DNA from 3 places in the Bacillus methanolicus genome. Region 3 is predicted to be linked to each of the others. Evidence: riboswitches for the same ligand, from Rfam matches in the RefSeq annotation. Region 3 holds a riboswitch; each other region holds the start of a gene.
What was found. A riboswitch is a leader RNA that binds a small molecule or an ion and turns the genes downstream of it on or off. The one in region 3 is predicted to bind S-adenosylmethionine.

Region 1 (6,843 bases), 980 kb from region 3:
ATCATTTCCTGTGAAGAGTGATGTGTTAGATTCAAATCATTGATGAGTCTTTGCTGCCTCTCGTATTCAGAGTACAAAAAAGCCGGTACGGAATCGTCTTGAATCATTTCAAACAAGGTCGTATATTGCAAACTGCACAATAATGCAGCATATTTATTTTTGCTTTCAACTTCGTCAATGCCTTTTTTATAAAAAACAAACCTAGGGGTTAACGGAAAATCACGGAAGGAGAAGGGCAGCCGTTTTTCGTCATTCCAAAACGGTGTTTCATCAAGATCGATCCATCCCCGGTCATGTTCAAAAACAGCAAGCTCTACATCTTCTTTTCGATCCAATGCAACAAAATATTCGTTCCGCCAAGCTTTTGCAAATTCACCTGAGACTCTTGCATGATCATCCTGGGTCACCATGACAAAATCACTTTCTCTTTCATAGACAATCATGTGATACCCCCTTCTCTTTTTTTGTGGAAAAGGGGCGGAGCTACGCTAACAAAGATAGAACTGCCAACTTATCTTTAGCAAAATACTTGTTTAGCTTTGTAAATATTTAGTGCTTTGCTTCGCTCACACCGCCTTATTATGTTGGTTCTGTTTTATAATGAAAACTACTTCCATGTTAGCGCTGGGAGTTTAAAACTCATGTACGTTTTATATAATTATTCTATGTTGCAACAGTGTATTCCTGTTCATCAATGTAAGAAAGTTCTTGTTTACTAGATTGGCATTATGTTTTATAGAATAATAGCCTTCTTAAACTCTAGTGAGAAAACTAATGGAAGGCAATTTTGTTGAAATGTGTCAGGTGGAATTGTAAAATGATATCAAAATTCAAAAAATTGAATTTATGGAAAATAATTAAACAACGAATTCCCTATTGAAATGCTGAAAGGTTGTTATACATAAAATTGATTGGAGATGTTCTGAATGGAAAGCATGAATAATCAAGTAAGAGTTGCCGTTGTACAAGCATCACCTGTTATTATGGACCTTTATAAAACCATTGAAAAAGTCCGATTGTTAACCACTGATGCTGCTAAGAAGGGAGCAAAATTAGTGTTATTTCCGGAAGCGTATATTCCGGCCTATCCGAGAGGAATGACATTTGGAACGGTGGTAGGGAGCCGGTCGAAAAAAGGACGGGAAGATTGGTATCGGTATTGGGAAAATTCGATCTTCGTTCCTAGTAAAGAAACGGAAATATTAGGTTCCATTGCAAAAGATAATAGCGTGTATCTTGTTATTGGAGTGATTGAAAAAGAACAATTATCCGGCACCCTTTATTGCACGGTACTTTATTTCGGTCCGGACGGTACGCTGTTAGGAAAACATCGTAAACTTAAACCGACTGCTTCAGAAAGAATTATATGGGGAGAGGGAGATGGAAGCACTCTTCCTGTATTTGATACTTCAATAGGTAAAATGGGCGGTTTGATCTGTTGGGAGAATTATATGCCGCTTGCCCGGATGGCAATGTACAGCAAGGGCGTTGAAATCTATCTTATGCCAACTGCTGATGCAAGAGAAGTTTGGCAATCTACGATTAGGCATATTGCCCTGGAAGGCAGATGTTTTGTTTTATCATGCAATCAATTTGTGACAAAAGATATGTACCCGACAGATTTGGCCTGCTATGATGAATTGGAGTCAGAACCGGAGATCATGAGCAACGGAGGAAGTGCTATTATTGGTCCGCTCGGTGAATATATCGTTGGACCGGTATACGGAAAAGAAGATATACTTATTGCGGATTTAGATTTAAAAGACATTGTTAAAAGCCGTTTCGATTTTGATGTGAATGGTCATTATTCTCGGCCTGATGTCTTTCAGCTGACAATAAATGAAGCCGAAAAAACGAATGTAAAATGGGAATAATCGAACAAAATAACGGGCTGCCATTTCTTTTTTACCAATTCAAAATTTTTTAAAAAATTATATTGACAGTATTGTTGGCCATGGTTTAAATTAATATCAAATAAAGTTCATGAACTGGATGGGAACTTTCCCATTATGACACCATGTTTTGTTTATACAGTATAATAGTTTCATATGAATTCTTATCAAGAGAGGTGGAGGGACTGGCCCGGTGAAGCCTCGGCAACAGACTTAAAAGTACTGTGCCAATTCCAGCAAGCGAAAGCTTGAAAGATAAGAAGAGCAAAAAGATTGCATTCTTTCACCTCTTCTTATCCAAGAAGAGGTTTTATTTTTGAAAATAAAACCGACTATTTATATTGGATATCTTAGAATTAATGAAACAAATCGTTCAGAAATTTGTTGCTATTGGAGCCCGAAGAAAATATTTTCAGTCCTTGATGGGTTGAAAATAACCATAAAAGGAGGAATGTTTTATATCAATGATTTTACATGAAACAATCAAAAAGAGGAAAGGTTTTCTGATTTCGTTCTTGGTTAACTCAGGCCGCTATATTGGAGATCTTCAATTTTTGAATGAGCTGACTTTATCGGAACTTGAGAAAGAATACCGTGATTTAAAGAATAATGGTTGAAATTAGACTTACATGTGTCAATAATATCTTATTAAGGGGGCTTTTATGAAACAATTAAATGAAGAGAAAATCAAATATATACTGTCATCGCTGGACAAACTGGAGTATGGCTGTGTGGTGATCACCGTACATGATAGTGATATTACACAAATCGATATTACCGAAAAGAAACGGTTTCCGCTTGTGAAAAATAAGAAACTTGAAGTAAAGAAATAAGCAATGATTTTTCAAAATTTATCAAATAAGGAGTGGAGCTTTTTGGCAAAAGCAGTTATTATTTCAGGGGCAACATCAGTAAATTCAAGATTGAACGGAATTGAACAGGAGGTTGTAGCTTTTTTGACCCGTGAACAGATCGAGTTTGAGCAAATCAAAGTGCGAGAGTTGCCTCCGGAAGATTTAATTTACGGAAAATTCGATAGTCCTGAAATCGCAATAGCAAATAAGAAAGTAGAAAGTGCCGACGCTGTCATCGTGTTAACACCTGTTTATAAGGCGTCCTTTACGGGAGTGTTAAAAACATATTTAGACTTGCTTCCGCAAAAAGGACTTGCAAATAAAATCATATTGCCTCTCGTTATTGGAGGAACGTTCGGACATCTTCTCGTGATTGATTATGCATTAAAACCGGTCTTGTCTGCATTGGGAGCAACAACCATTTTGAATGGTGTCTACACGCTGGATACCCAAGTTGAACGGATTGAAGATAATCAGTATGAGTTAGATTCTGAAGCTCATGAAAGATTGCAAAAAGCGTTAACCGACCTTGCCGAACACCTTCGCAAATAAAACTATTTTATATTACTGAGGTCAGAAAATGTCTGAATCTTGCCACAAATCAACTTCGCTGAATACAATTCTCCGGCGAATTCTGGTTTAAGAAAGGGCTGACTCCCTTTGGAGGGGTCTGGCCCTTTACAATATTTATATGCTAATATCTCTTCTTTCGAAAAAGACGAACGTAATGATGATGAAGACGACATAGTATACAGCCAAAATTCCTAAAGATTCCGGCAAAGTGATATCCTGAAGGATTTTATCCTGGAGTGCATAGATCGTTAAATCCAGGTGAGGAAAGATTAAAAACTTTGTCCATTCGTATTTTTCGGCTAATACAACGATATACGCCCCCACTGTGGAAGAGAAAAATAGAACAAAAATTCCGATACCGACTGCAAGTGACTGGCTTTTAAACAGTGTTGACAGCATGAATGCAATGGTTGTAATGATGAATAAACCAGGCAGGTCATAAAGCATTTTTAAAAAGAATTGGGTGCTTACAATCGCTTCTTTCTGCCCGTCGACGCTCATTTCAAAAATTTTTGCATGAAAATCACCGTTGCCGAATAAAATCAACCCTACTAAATACCCTGACGCGATCAATGTCAGTACAAGCAACAGGGAGTAGATTAGTACAGCAATATATTTGGACAGTAGAATTGCCCATCTTTTGTGCGGTCTGATTAACAATTGCTTAATCGTTCCATCAGTAAATTCAGCAGATACATTTGAACTGCATACAATGACGGCAAATAACGTGACAAGGGAGGCGATTCCTGTTACGACGCTGTTCATATAATGCCAGTTGCTTTTTGCGTTTGGATTCACATTTTTATCCAAATATTGCTGATTTTGCTCGATTTGATCTTGGATCCATGCTTTCTCTTCGTCAGGAGCACTTTCTAATTGTTTTTCAAGTTGCTGTATTTCTGCCTCAATTTCTTCCCGCCAATTTTCCTTTGGCTCAGGACCTACCTTTTGATAAATGATTCCGCCGATCAAACAAGCAGCCAGAATGATGATCATATAAATCCAGCTCGCTTTTTTTGAGAAAATTTTCATCAGCTCATTCCGAAGTAAACCGGTCATACAGGTACCTCCTTGTTTTCTTTATTTGTAATTTCTAAGAAACGGTCTTCAAGTGTAGCCTTTTTACTGCTTATCTCATATACCTTAATTTGATTGGTGACAAGCAATTCATTGGCTTTTGCAACTGCCTCCCGGTGAAGCACAAGACTAAACTTTTGATCCTCCAAGTCCTTAAATTCTCTGTTCAGGCCATGTTCTTTTAAGATCGAAACAGCTTTTGCGGGATCACTTACATCAAAAACATACTCCTGAGCAGTTTTTTCTGCTTCCTCTGTCTCATTCATTTTGGAAATATGTATCAACTTTCCTTTTTCAATAATCGCAAAGCGGTCACACATCAACTGCATTTCAGAAAGCAAATGGGATGAAACTAAAACAGACATTCCTTCACTGGCAAGTGTTCGAAGATATTCCCTGAACTCCCTGATACCTTGAGGATCGAGCCCGTTTGTAGGTTCGTCTAAAATGAGAATAGACGGATTGTGCAATAGAGCCTGAGCCACACCCAAACGCTGACGCATTCCGAGAGAGTATGTTTTCACTTTTTGATGAATGGATTGTTCAAGTCCTACCAATTTGATCACTTCTTGAATCCGGGATTCAGGAATCTTTCTTTTTGCCATATTTACATAGTGGCGCAAGTTTTTATATCCGCTCATATATTTATAGAATTCCGGATTTTCAACAATTGCACCGATCTCGCTCATGGCCGAGGTAAAATCATCATCGAGGCTATAGCCGTTAATGATGACACTTCCTTTAGTCCGGTTGATTAAACTGACGATCATGCGGATGATCGTCGTTTTCCCCGCACCATTCGGGCCAAGCAGACCAAATACTTCTCCTTTTTCAATGGCAAAACTAACATCATCCACAATCAGCTTTTTTCCAATTCTTTTTGTTAATGATCGAACTTCAAGTGCATATTGAGACATGATTCTCCCTCTTTCTCTTTTTGGCTAAATATTCCTCCAACAAATAATACGAATAAAAAGAGAGAAAAGTTGCGAAAATTGCAAAAAAATTTACCAAAAAACTAGCATGATTATTAAACTCCCAACCCTAACATGGAAATAGGTTAAATTTATATAGTTAACAAACATAATAAGGCGGTGTGAGCGAAGCAAAGCTCTAAATATTTACAATGCTAAACAAGTATCTAGCTAAAGAAAAGTTAGCATTTCTATTTTAATTTGCGTAGCTCCGCCCCTTTACCACAGAAAAAAACGTAGATAATTCTTTCAATCTTATATTGTAAATTTAGTAAATATAATGATAAATTTTTATTTAATACAGCTGTGCAATACATGTAACAGGAGAAAAGCAAATGAAAAAGATGGATCAATTACATCAACGGAATTGGATGATGATCTTATGTCTGGTTATCTTTTTAGTGGTCCTTGAAGATGTAACATCAATCCTTATTTCTTCCCGTGGGAATGTCTATCATATCTTTGATATTTTGTATAAACTTACTATGATCATATTGCTGTTGATTTTGCTGAAGATGATTTATAAAACAACTGAAGAACTCCAACATAGCAAGCAAAAATTAAATAGTATTTTTGATACTTTGGATGTAGCGATATGGTCCCACGATTTAAAGTCTGATATTCTACTCATCACTCCGGGTATTGAAAAACTGTACGGACGCTCTTTACACGAGTTTTATCAAGACCATGATCTATGGAAAAAGGTGATTTATCCGGAAGATCTTTATGTTTTAGATGAAAGAGAACAGAAACTTTTGGCGGGTGAACCGGTTACGAGTGTATACCGAATTATCCGTCCTGATGGAGAAGTGCGCTGGATACAAGACCGGGGTATTCCTAAGCTGGATGAACACGGTGAGTTTGTGGATTTTACAAGTGTATTGTTTGACATTACCGACCGAAAAGAAAGTGAAGAGCGTTATCGAAGCTTAGTTGAGATGTCGCCTGATCTCATAGCGGTTATTAGCAATGAGAAGATCGATTATATTAATAAGGCTGGCTGCAAGCTTGTTGGAGTTTCCAAACCAGAGGAGATCATTGGACAATCGATCTTTACATTCACGGATCCAAATGTGATTGATGAAATAAGAAATCGTATTAAGAATATTGAAGATAATAAATTTTTGGCAAGGCGATTTGAATTTCATGTCTTTCGAGTTGATGGACATACGATTGAAGTAGAAATGTCCACTATGCCAATCTTGTATGAAGGCAGACGTGCCATCCAGATCGTCGGCAGAGATATCACTGAACGAAAGCAAGCAGAAAAAACAATCCATAAAATGGCTTTTTATGATGCGCTGACAGGTCTGCCTAATCGTAATAAGTTGAGGCAGCATTTGAACAAATTATTAAGGAAACAGAGAAATCAAATGTTGGCTCTATTGTTTTTGGACCTCGATCGATTTAAGATTATTAATGATACGAAAGGACACTCGACAGGGGACCTATTATTGCAAAAAGTAGCGAAAC
Region 2 (4,860 bases), 970 kb from region 3:
TATATATTTGTATGCATGAACCGATGGTACATCATACTGCTTCGGAATGGTTTGCTGAAGGATTCAGCCAACGATTTTCTTTCTTTAATCATGAAAAAATCACTTTCGAATGGGCAGAAAAAGAAAAAATAATCCTTTCTCACTTTCCATTTTCTTCTGAAGTTGTTGTAAAAGTGCCATTAAAAGAAGTCAAAAAAGCAGATATAGCGAATTACGGCATTGCAAAAGCGTACAAACACACACCGAAAAAAGAACGAGTGGTTCAATTCGTACCTAAATGAATATAGTCACAACTGGCTGTTGGAACATTTGAAAGCGGTTGCAATTATTTAAACTAGATCCAAGCTAATGTTTAGGTGCCTCTTCAGCAAGCAAAAGGCTGTGCAATCCTTCACTTGTTGAAGAGGAATATTTTGCTTCTTTTCCGTTTAGTTATTAACAGTGATCCTTCTATATTGGCTGCCAGGATGATCTTCTGGCAATAAACTGCTTCCATGGTCAAAGAGCTTTTGCCTTAATGTACCATTTTTATATTCTGTTTTGTAAAGGCCTCTCTTTTGCAGGATTGGCACGACTAAATCGATAAAATCCTCAAGGCTTCCCGGTGTAACAAGGTGGTTTAGGTTAAATCCGTCAACACCGGATGCTTCAAAATGATATTGAATGGCGTCTGCTACTTCTGTTGGATTTCCGACAATCACTTGCTCCCTGTCAATATTTTCGAGCCTGGAAAGTGCTTCACCGATTTTTAGTTTTTTCGATGCATCCTTTGTTAAGGATGCTGCCTTATAATGTCCGTGTTCTGTTGGTTTAAACTCAAAAGGCTGATCCAAATCTGATTTTTCATATTGCGACAAATCATAACCGCTCGCCCCGCCAAATTGCGCTTTTGCTGCATCCGGGCTCCAAAGGCGGTTTAATTCCTGATATTTTTGCTCCGCTTCCTCAGTGGTTTCGCCCACAATAACTGTAAGGAAAGAAAACACTTTAATATTGTCAGGGTTCCGGCCATATTTTTCGGCACGTTTCTTAATATCTTCTGTATAGAACCTGATCCTCTCCGGAGTTGGACCTCCCACAAATACACATTCCGCATGCTTCGCAGCAAATTCCCTTCCCCGTTCAGATACCCCGGCCTGATATAGTACTGGCGTACGCTGCAGAGAAGGTTCACTTAAATGCGGGCCCTCTACATGAAAAAATTCTCCAGAATGGTTGATTTCATGGACTTTTGCAGGGTCTACCAAAACTCCATTCTTAACATCCTCTATGACAGCCCCATCTTCCCAGCTTGATTCCCATAATTTATAACAAACCTCCAAATACTCATCCGCTATATCATAACGCCGGTCATGTTTGATCATCTCATGCAGACCGAAATTCCTTGCTGCATTAGGCAGATAGGAAGTAACAACATTCCACGCGATTCTTCCTTTCGTCAAATGGTCCAACGTAGAAAAACGTCTTGCATGGGCAAAAGGAGGTTCATATGTCGTACTAACCGTAAAAGCAAACGATAAATGTTTTGTCACGCTTGCCATAACCGGGATCACAAGTGCAGCGTCAATTAAAGGAATTTGCATACCATCACGTATGGACGGTTCCTTGCTTTGTTTATATGTATCATAGACTCCCAATACATCGGCAAAAAAAACAGCATCAAACTTTCCCCGTTCTAACAGCTTAGCCATTTCAATCCAATAATCAAGTTCTTTGTAACGTCTCTGCCTTTTGCTTTCCGGATGTTTCCACAGCCCATGAGAATTATGCATCGCACTTGTCATTTCAAAGGCATTCAAAATAATTTGTTTTCCCAATATCTTCTCCCCGCTTTCGATTCATTTTTACTGTGTCGTTTACCATCTGACTAAATAAAAAACCCCTTCTTTGAAAAAAGAAGAGGTTCATGATTGAAACTCACTTCTTTTCTCATCTTTCAAGCATTTTGCTTGCTGGAATTGGCACAGTACTTTGAAAAGCCTGTTGCCGAAGTTTCATCGGGCCAGTCCCTCCACCTCTCTAGATAAGAAAACGAAGATCTATTAAGTTGCAATAAAAATTTTGATGCACGTATATTCCCAAATATTCTATAGATTTTGTTGGTTTTTAATTTAAACGATTCTTAATAAACTGTCAATATTAATTTGTAAAATTTAAAAAATTTATAAAAAGTCGGTTTAAGAATATTCAATTTTCAACTGGAGCTAATTTATTTCTAGTTATTATCGAATTCAATTTGATAAACTGCAACCTAATTATGATACAATAGTGATCAAAGGAGGTGAGAAAAATGACAAAGAAAATTTTAGGAGATATTTTAAAAGAGCTTCAATCGCTGAAGGCTGATATTACTGAGTTGAAAGATGGACAACATAGAATTGAAACGAAGGAACTAAAAACCATAAGATCAGACATCACAGTGTTGAAGCAAGGACAAACTGAGATGAACGCTGACATTTCTGAGTTGAAGCAAGGACAAATCGAAATGAGGTCTGATATTGCCCAGCTTAAAGAAGGACAACATCGATTGGAGCAAGGGTATACTGAACTGAAGTCTGATGTTGCCGAGTTAAAAGAAGGACAACTTAGATTAGAGCAAGGCTATAATGAATTGAAGTCTGATGTTGTCGAGTTAAAAGAAGGACAACATAAACTGGAGCAAGGACAAATTGAATTAAAATCTGATTTTGCCTTGCTAAAAGAAGGACAACATAGATTGGAACAAGGACATATAGAATTGAAGTCTGATGTTGCCCAGCTTAAGGACGGACAACTTCAACTGGAAAAAGGTCAAGATGAGATCAAAGATACTTTGAGACACTTTGCGACTTTGACGATTGAGAACTTTACGAACTTAGAAAAGAACTTAGAATGGCAGTAAACGAAATTAAATCGGATGTGGAGGATATTAAACGACAAACAAATTAGAAGATCACTGTTACAAGACAGGATTTTATCCACATGTCTATCTTACGAGATTTCCTCTGGTTGAATTCGTTATTAACCCATACCTGCTTAATCCCTTTTGCAAAATAAAAAAATGAGCCAATGTTTTGGCCCATTTCAAAAAGTGTACTAAACACCTCGTTTATTACCCCAAACATACGTATGCAATTGCGGGAGAACTTTCACATTTTTTAAGTCAGAATCCATCATAACTTTGTTGATAAGCCATTCATATTTTCCTAAAAGATAGGAAACTAGTTTTTGATTTTCGGTCGAAGTAATGTCTTCATTTCCCACCTGCAAAAAGAATGAGACATCAGGGTATCTTTGATGAACTTTCTTCGCATATTCATAATCTTGATCATCAAAAACGACGATCTTCAAACTAATATTCTGAGAAGAATTTTTTCGGTCTAAGTTTTTTATGATCATATCAAGTACGTCAAAATCGGTGACCATGTTTGAGCTTGGCGGTTTCGGTGAAAGTGTTAATTCATCAATATAAAAGAACCAATCTTGCCACTTGCTTCCTTGTGTTTCTAAACAAATTTTGATGTTATTCTCTTTTAAAAGCTGAATCAAGGATCGTAAATTTTTTAATAATGCCGGATTGCCGCCTGAAATTGTTACAAACGAAAAACCATCCCCGCCAAGCTTTTTAAGCTCAGACCAAATTTCTTCAGCTTCCATTTGCCTCACTAAATCCTTGCCTGTTCCGTCCCACGTAAATGAAGAATCACACCAGGAACATGAATAATCACAACCCGCAGTTCTTACAAACATTGTTTTTTGTCCAATCACCATTCCTTCTCCTTGGATGGTAGGACCAAATATCTCCATGACCGGGATTTTACTCAACTTCCATCCACTCCCGTCTAGCTTCCGCATAACTGGTAGGAGTTTCATAAAGCCGCACAAACTCCACTCTGGCCCCGAGATATTTTTGCTGTCTGTCTTCTTTTTCCAACGCTTCTTTCATTTTTTCAAAAATCCAGACGACCATGTTTTCTGCAGTCGTATTCATAGGCGGAAGTGTTTCATTTAAGTATTTATGATCAAGATAAATTTCAATTTCCTGTTTCCAAATATCCTTTATATCACTGAAATCAATCAGTAATCCTCTTTCGTCCACATATCCGCTCAAGCCAAAGATAACTTTATACGTATGGCCGTGAAGATTTTTGCATTTGCCTTCATAACAATGCAAATGATGAGCTGAATCAAAGGTAAATTCCTTGCTGACAAGGACACGCTTCGAATGGTACTTTAACTGATCGCGGCGGATATCTTCATCTATTTTTTGGAGTTTATCAACAATTCGAAAACCGTACATTGTTTTACAAACCCCCTCGAACCTTTAAGTATTCTTCAAGTCCTTTTTTTCGAAGCTTGCACGCAGGACACTCCCCGCAGCCATCAGCAATGATGCCATTATAGCAAGTTAACGTTTTTTCCCTCACAAAATCAAAAGCACCGAGTTCATCTGCCAACTTCCAAGTTTCTGCTTTATTTAGCCACATTAAGGGTGTATGAATGACAAATTGGTAATCCATCGAAAGATTCAATGTTACATTTAAAGACTTGATAAAAACATCTCTGCAATCCGGATATCCGCTAAAGTCTGTTTCACAAACACCGGTTACGATGTGTTTTGCCCCTACTTGATTTGCCAGCACTCCGGCAAATGAAAGAAATAATAAATTTCTGCCGGGAACAAACGTTGATGGCAGTTCGCCCTCTTCCCCATCTTTTACAGGAATTTCATCCCTTGTTAAAGCATTCGGAGCCAATTGGTTTAACAAAGACATATCTAAAATATGATGTTTAATACCAAGTTCTTTTGCGATGTTTTTCGCACATTCAATCTCCGTTTTGTGTCTCTGATTATAATCAAAAGTAACTGCGATTACTTCT
Region 3 (6,843 bases):
AGTTTGGAGCGGAAATCACGGTGAATTCCGCTTGATGCTCCAACAATTCTTCTTCTGTAGGGCGGATAAATAATTGATGGGCAAACAGGTTGTGCCATGCATATTCATTTATTACCTGAATCGGCATGCGGTACTTTTTGTCAGCTCCCGCAAATCCTTTGAATACAAATATTTCTTCTTTTTCCTTTAAGTAGTTTATTACTTTATTATATAGTTTATTAAATGCTTCTTCAGAAATTGGCTGGTTAACAGAGCCCCAATCGATTTTATCTTTTGTAGAAGCTTCTTCCACGATATATTTATCCTTAGGCGAACGCCCGGTGTATTTCCCGGTTGTGGCACGAACTGCTCCGGTTGATGTTAAAGCCCCTTCTTTACGGTATAACACTTTTTCCACTAATTGAGGGACGGACAATTGAATTTGAACATTACTTCCTTTTAACAAATCAGTCAACTCGTTCGGAATCGTAACAGAATTCATCTGATGATTACCTTCCTTTTTCATTTGTTTTTTGTAAGTGGTTACATATCAATTAGTATAACACTTTTAAATAATTAGTCTATACTATATATGAAAGTTTCAATAATATTTTAAAAAATGTACTTTTGAACTGTTTTTAAAATAGTATGTTAAAATAGACATAAATTATGATTTATCTGCCCAAGTCTTATGTTTAACAAATAATAGGAATGATCATCTTGAAAACCATTGCGTTGTACGATCAAACATGCTCATTATGCCAGGAAACAAAGAGAATATTCAACAAACTCGATTGGCTTGGCAAAGTTGAGTGGATCTCCCTTCAGGAGTATGAGAAAAAGCAAAGCTGCTTTCCGTTTCGAAAAGAAGATTTAAGGAAAGAACTTCATATTGTTACTCCGTCCAACAAAATCTATAAAGGATTTTATGCAGTAAGGCGCTTGCTTGTTCTTTTACCTGCAACGTTTTTCTTTGGGATTTTGATCCATGCTCCCCTCGTTGACAGGATTGGGAGTCCCATTTATAAATGGGTGGCAAAAAACAGGCATAAATTTCTGCGGAAAAATTGCGACAGCGGAAGTTGCTCCCTATAGAAAAACATAGGTCCAGCGCAGAATTTAGGCAAAAAAAACAATTGACATCGTTTAACACAATGAGATATGATTTAACCTTGAACGGATACTCTCTTATCCCGAGATGGTGGAGGGACAGGCCCGATGAAACCCAGCAACCTGCTCTATGATGAAATACAGACGTCTAGAGAAAAGGTGCTAACCTGAGGCAAGGATAAAGTCCTTGAACGATAAGAGTGAAAGGCGCAAACCTGACGTTTTCAACCTTTCCTCATGTGCGGGAAGGTTTTTTATTTTGTTTATTTCAAAGGGCATGCAGTCTTTCGTTTTGACAAAAACAATCTATGGCAATAATGCCGGAAAAAATTTAGTTAAGGCATCATAAAACTGCCATGTTTATTTCATACTAATGGGAATGAGTACCGTATCAATTGAGGTTATGGAAATACGATTTGTGAGTTGTCAAGCCCCCAGTGCACAGGTTCGGGGGTCATAAGCCGCCCTGCTGCGGGGCTGAAAAGATGCCTCCTCGCAGATCGTCTTATGCCTGCAGGGACTAATGCGAGGCGCTTCCATTTTCCTGTAACCTCGCTCTATATTATGAAATAAAGGAGGAAGTCAGTTGTCAAAAAAACGTCGTTTATTTACTTCTGAATCAGTAACTGAAGGTCATCCCGATAAAATTTGTGACCAAATTTCGGATGCAATCTTAGATGCCATTTTAGCAAAAGATGCGAATGCTCGTGTTGCTGCTGAAACATCTGTAACTACTGGTTTGGTGTTGGTTACCGGAGAAATCACAACTTCTACGTATGTAGACATCCCTAAAATTGTTCGTGAAACAGTTGCAAATATTGGCTACACCCGTGCAAAATACGGTTTTGATGCTGAAACATGTGCGGTATTAACTTCTATTGATGAGCAGTCTCCTGATATTGCTATGGGTGTTGACAAGGCTCTTGAAGCTCGTGAAGGCCAAATGACTGATGAAGAGATCGAAGCGATCGGAGCAGGAGACCAGGGATTAATGTTCGGCTTTGCCTGCAACGAAACAAAAGAGCTTATGCCTTTGCCAATCTCTCTTGCTCATAAGCTTGCCCGCCGATTAACGGAAGTGCGGAAAGAAGAGATTCTTCCTTACCTTCGTCCGGATGGAAAAACTCAGGTGACTGTTGAGTATGATGAAAACGATAAGCCTGTACGCATCGATACAATCGTTATTTCTACTCAGCATCATCCTGAAATTACACTTGAGCAAATTCAGCGTAATATTAAAGAATATGTTATTGACCCGGTTGTTCCAAAAGAATTAATCGATGAAAATACAAAATACTTCATCAACCCGACAGGCCGATTCGTTATCGGAGGCCCTCAAGGGGATGCCGGCCTAACAGGTCGCAAAATTATCGTTGATACTTATGGGGGTTATGCACGCCACGGCGGCGGTGCTTTCTCTGGCAAGGATCCTACAAAAGTTGACCGTTCAGCTGCTTATGCGGCACGGTATGTTGCGAAAAATATCGTAGCTGCTGGACTTGCAGAAAAAGTTGAGGTTCAGCTTGCATATGCGATCGGAGTTGCCAAGCCGGTATCGATTTCAATTGATACATTTGGTACAGGAAAAGTTAGTGAAGATGTTCTTGTTGACCTTGTCAACAAAAACTTTGACCTTCGCCCTGCAGGGATCATTAAGATGCTAGACCTTCGCCGTCCGATTTACAAACAGACTGCAGCATACGGCCATTTTGGACGCAATGATATCGACCTTCCTTGGGAGCGTACGGATAAAGCAGAAGCTTTAAAGCAACAGGCACAAATTTAACATTCGATGGGAGTTGCATTGAATTATGTAACTCCCGTTTTATTTCTCCGTCTATTTTTTGTGGAAAAGGGGCGGAGCTACATGCTCGTTTTTTAGAGAGCTGTCAATTGGGGTTTACTTCGATATAAATTCGTGTAAACTTCAATTAATACCTGATTTTTCCCGGCGATTTTTTTGTGTTCTAAGTGCATTTTTAATGTGAATAGTGGTAGTATTAGAGAGTATGTTTTTGTTGAATGACGAATGATTACAGGTAATAATTTTTTATATTATTTTCGAAAAAACGGAGAAGGTGACGTACATAATGTGTGGTTTTATTGGTTGTGTACATGAGAAAGCACAAGAATATCGCAACGAACAAAAACTGCTGTTTAAAAATATGAATAATATTATTACCCATCGCGGACCGGATGATGACGGCTATTTCTTTGATGACCATATACAATTCGGTTTCCGTCGTTTGAGCATCATTGATCTGGAATCCGGCCACCAGCCTTTAAGTTATGAAAATGAACGTTATTGGATCATTTTTAACGGAGAAGTTTATAACTATGTTGAACTTCGCGAAGAGCTGCTTAAAGAAGGGCTTACATTTGCTACAGAATCTGATACAGAGGTTATTGTTGCCCTTTACAGCCATTTGAAAGAAAAGGCGGTTGAAAAGCTTCGCGGCATGTTCGCATTTGTGATTTGGGATAAACAGGAGCAAACCCTGTACGGTGCACGCGATCCTTTTGGTATTAAGCCTTTCTTCTATTTTGAAGATGGTGACAAAACGTTCTTTGCATCTGAAAAGAAAAGTATTCTATTAGCAATTGAGAACGATGTATTAAACTACGAGTCATTGCAGCATTATTTAACGTATCAATTTGTGCCAGAACCAAATACGTTGTCTGAAGGAATAAAAAAACTTGAGCCCGGCCATTATTTTATCAAAAAAGTCGGCTCGCCAATGGAAATTAAGCGTTATTGGAAGGCTTCTTTCAACCCTGTTCATAAATCAGAAGATGAATTTATTAAAGAAATTCGAGATGTTTTATTTGATTCAGTAAAAATTCACATGCGAAGCGATGTGCCTGTCGGTTCATTCCTTTCAGGTGGAATCGATTCTTCCCTTATTGCTTCGATTGCAAAAGAGTTTCATCCTGCAATAAAGACATTCTCAGTAGGGTTTGGACGCAATGGATTCAGTGAAATTGATGTAGCGAAAGAGACGGCTGAGAAGCTTGGCGTTGAAAACATCAGCTATGTGATTTCGCCTGAAGAATATATGAACGAACTTCCGAAAATTATGTGGCATATGGATGATCCGCTTGCAGACCCTGCATGCGTTCCATTATATTTTGTTGCACGCGAAGCAAGAAAGCATGTGACGGTTGTTTTATCCGGTGAAGGAGCAGATGAATTATTCGGCGGCTATAACATTTACCGTGAACCGCAATCACTTGAAGTGTTTGATAAAATCCCTAAAGCCGGAAAATCGTTTTTAAAAGTCATTGCCAAAATAATGCCGGAGGGTATGAAAGGAAAGAGCTTCATTGAACGCGGCCTCACTCCGATGGAAGAGCGTTATATAGGCAACGCCAAAATGTTTACAGAAGAGGAAAAACGTAATCTTTTAAACGTATATAATGAAGGTCTAAACTATACAGATGTAACAAAGCCGTTGTATGAAGAAAGTGCCGGCTACGATCCTGTTGACCGTATGCAATACATCGACATCCATACATGGCTTCGCGGCGATATTTTGTTAAAAGCTGATAAAATGACAATGGCCCATTCATTAGAGCTTCGTGTTCCGTTTTTGGATAAGGCTGTGTTCGATGTTGCTTCAAAAATTCCAACCAGCTTAAAAACGGCAAATGGAACAACGAAATATATTTTACGCAAAGCTGCCGAAGGAATCGTGCCTGACCATGTGCTGAATCGCAAAAAACTCGGATTCCCGGTGCCGATCCGCCACTGGCTGAAGGATGAAATGAACGATTGGGCGAAAAAAACGATCCGCGAAAGCAACACGGATCATTTAATTAACAAAAACTATTTATTAAAGCTTCTTGACGACCATTGCCAAGATAAAGCCGATCACAGCCGGAAAATTTGGACGGTTCTTATGTTTATGATTTGGCATGCTGTATATGTTGAAAAAAAGTACTCTTTCCAAAAAGAGTACGAAATGAAAAAGCATTTGCAAACGGCTGAAAATTAATTGGGAAGATAGGTGATTGCCTGACTTCCCATTTGCACCCAGGATTCTTTAAAATCCTTTATGGGTGCTTTTTTGTTTTTCTCGCCTGTAAGCGGGTCGTTAAAGTAAACAAAATGATGGTCATATCCTGTGATAAGCACTGAATGTTCCTTAAAGGTAACTTTCACTTTTCCTGTCGGGGTATGCCATGTTTGGAACTGGCTGTCGGGAAGCTTTTTATATTGGCTGTTTATGATGACCCAGACGGGCCTGCCATCAGAAAGGTGAATTTTCAGCTCCTGAAAGTCGGCTCCCGTAAGATCGGTGATTCGGCCGGGCAAGTAGTCATCAGCTAGTTCTTTAATCGGCTTATGATAGACACCAAGCCCGGGTTCTTTGTAATTTTCGATACTTCCGACGAAACCGTCATTCGGATTGCCGAAAAATATTTTCCCGTTTGATATGCTGAATGGGGTCGCGTCTTTCTTAATTTCTTTAGCAAGTGTTATTTTGTCAGCATCGATTCCGGCATCTTGCAAAAGCATTGCCAGGCTTGTGACTTCACATCCCCTCGGCAGTTCAGGCATTTGAGATATAACCGGTGCATCGAGAAGAACCTTATCTTTGATCTTTATAATCGAAACATCGAAGTTTTTCTCGAGGTAAGTGCTTGTTTTCGGAACCGGTGATTGAATCCAGCTCTTAATGGACTCTATTGCTTTGGCGGCATGTCCGTATTTCGTATTTTCAAGAACAAAAGCTCCGGCAACAAACACACATAAAAACATAATGGAAGATTTCACTATGTTTGTTCCTTTTAAAAATATAATAACAAGCAGGAGAAAAAAGATTAAAAGGAGCACGATTACAATATATAAGCCATTCATGAAACATCACCTAATTCACACGATCTACTCTCTATATCGGCCCCATTTTAGGATATGTTAAGTAAGTAAAAAGCTTCAGCTTGAATAAGTTTGTTGATATATAGGAAAGCTATAAAAATATTCATGCAATTAGTTCGGATTTTAATCTTTTTGTAAAAATTTATAATATTGCGCTTTTTCTGTATATTCTCTCGAGATTCTTTTCATATCTTCAATGTCATCTGCAGTTAATTCTCGGATGACTTTTGCAGGTCTTCCGAACGCAAGTGTATTTGGAGGGATTTTTTTTCCTTGGGGAACAAGGCTGCCAGCGCCAATAAATGCCCCTTCTCCAATTTCAGCTTGATCTAATATAATGGAACCCATACCGATCAGCGCTTTTTTTCGGATGATGCAGCTGTGCAGAACAACCTGGTGGCCTACAGTTACTTCGTCCTCGATGATAAGCGGATTGTTTGGGCTTTGATGGAGTACGGAGTTGTCCTGTATGTTTACTCTGTTTCCGATAATAGTAGGGGCAACATCGCCTCTTATAACTGTATTAAACCATACGCTTGATTCTTCACCGATTTCAACATCGCCTGTTATGGTTACATAATCGGCGATATAGGCTGAGTCTGCAATTTTAGGATACTTATTATTGTAAGGGTAGATCATATGCAGCAACTCCTTTTAAAAAATATTTTAACTTGATTGTACCGAATAAGTGCATATGATTGTCAAAGCTTTTTTGATTATTGTTAAATATAATTGTGATATATTTCTTTTATATTTCATTCATTAGATCGTGGCAGGAGGAACAATTATGTGGAAATGGGAAGCTGATGGGGAAGCAAAAGCGGTTATTGTTATTGTCCATGGAGCGATGGAACACCATCGCCGATACGGCTGGC

Region 1: linked by a shared signal. The riboswitch ahead of C0966_RS06625 (Fur-regulated basic protein FbpA) and the one ahead of metK (methionine adenosyltransferase) in region 3 are both predicted to bind S-adenosylmethionine.
Region 2: linked by a shared signal. The riboswitch ahead of C0966_RS06640 (LLM class flavin-dependent oxidoreductase) and the one ahead of metK (methionine adenosyltransferase) in region 3 are both predicted to bind S-adenosylmethionine.

What each region holds. Positions count from the first base shown of each region.
Region 1 is NZ_PNFF01000001.1:1,326,997-1,333,839, reverse strand. Features, by position in the region: gene C0966_RS06635 (DUF3891 family protein) at 1-443, opposite strand, end outside; gene C0966_RS06630 (carbon-nitrogen hydrolase family protein) at 927-1,874, shown strand; SAM riboswitch class I at 2,054-2,154, shown strand; gene C0966_RS06625 (Fur-regulated basic protein FbpA) at 2,357-2,509, shown strand; gene C0966_RS06620 (YezD family protein) at 2,555-2,725, shown strand; gene ssuE (NADPH-dependent FMN reductase) at 2,768-3,298, shown strand; gene C0966_RS06610 (ABC transporter permease) at 3,434-4,378, opposite strand; gene C0966_RS06605 (ABC transporter ATP-binding protein) at 4,375-5,313, opposite strand; gene C0966_RS06600 (putative bifunctional diguanylate cyclase/phosphodiesterase) at 5,706-6,843, shown strand, end outside.
Region 2 is NZ_PNFF01000001.1:1,333,884-1,338,743, forward strand. Features, by position in the region: gene C0966_RS06635 (DUF3891 family protein) at 1-281, shown strand, start outside; gene C0966_RS06640 (LLM class flavin-dependent oxidoreductase) at 429-1,817, opposite strand; SAM riboswitch class I at 1,927-2,030, opposite strand; gene C0966_RS06645 (hypothetical protein) at 2,291-2,881, shown strand; gene queE (7-carboxy-7-deazaguanine synthase QueE) at 3,076-3,804, opposite strand; gene queD (6-carboxytetrahydropterin synthase QueD) at 3,797-4,279, opposite strand; gene queC (7-cyano-7-deazaguanine synthase QueC) at 4,284-4,860, opposite strand, start outside.
Region 3 is NZ_PNFF01000001.1:2,305,555-2,312,397, reverse strand. Features, by position in the region: gene pckA (phosphoenolpyruvate carboxykinase (ATP)) at 1-481, opposite strand, end outside; gene C0966_RS11525 (thiol-disulfide oxidoreductase DCC family protein) at 691-1,074, shown strand; SAM riboswitch class I at 1,165-1,290, shown strand; gene metK (methionine adenosyltransferase) at 1,676-2,875, shown strand; gene asnB (asparagine synthase (glutamine-hydrolyzing)) at 3,180-5,084, shown strand; gene C0966_RS11510 (C39 family peptidase) at 5,081-5,950, opposite strand; gene C0966_RS11505 (gamma carbonic anhydrase family protein) at 6,092-6,607, opposite strand; gene C0966_RS11500 (alpha/beta hydrolase) at 6,756-6,843, shown strand, end outside.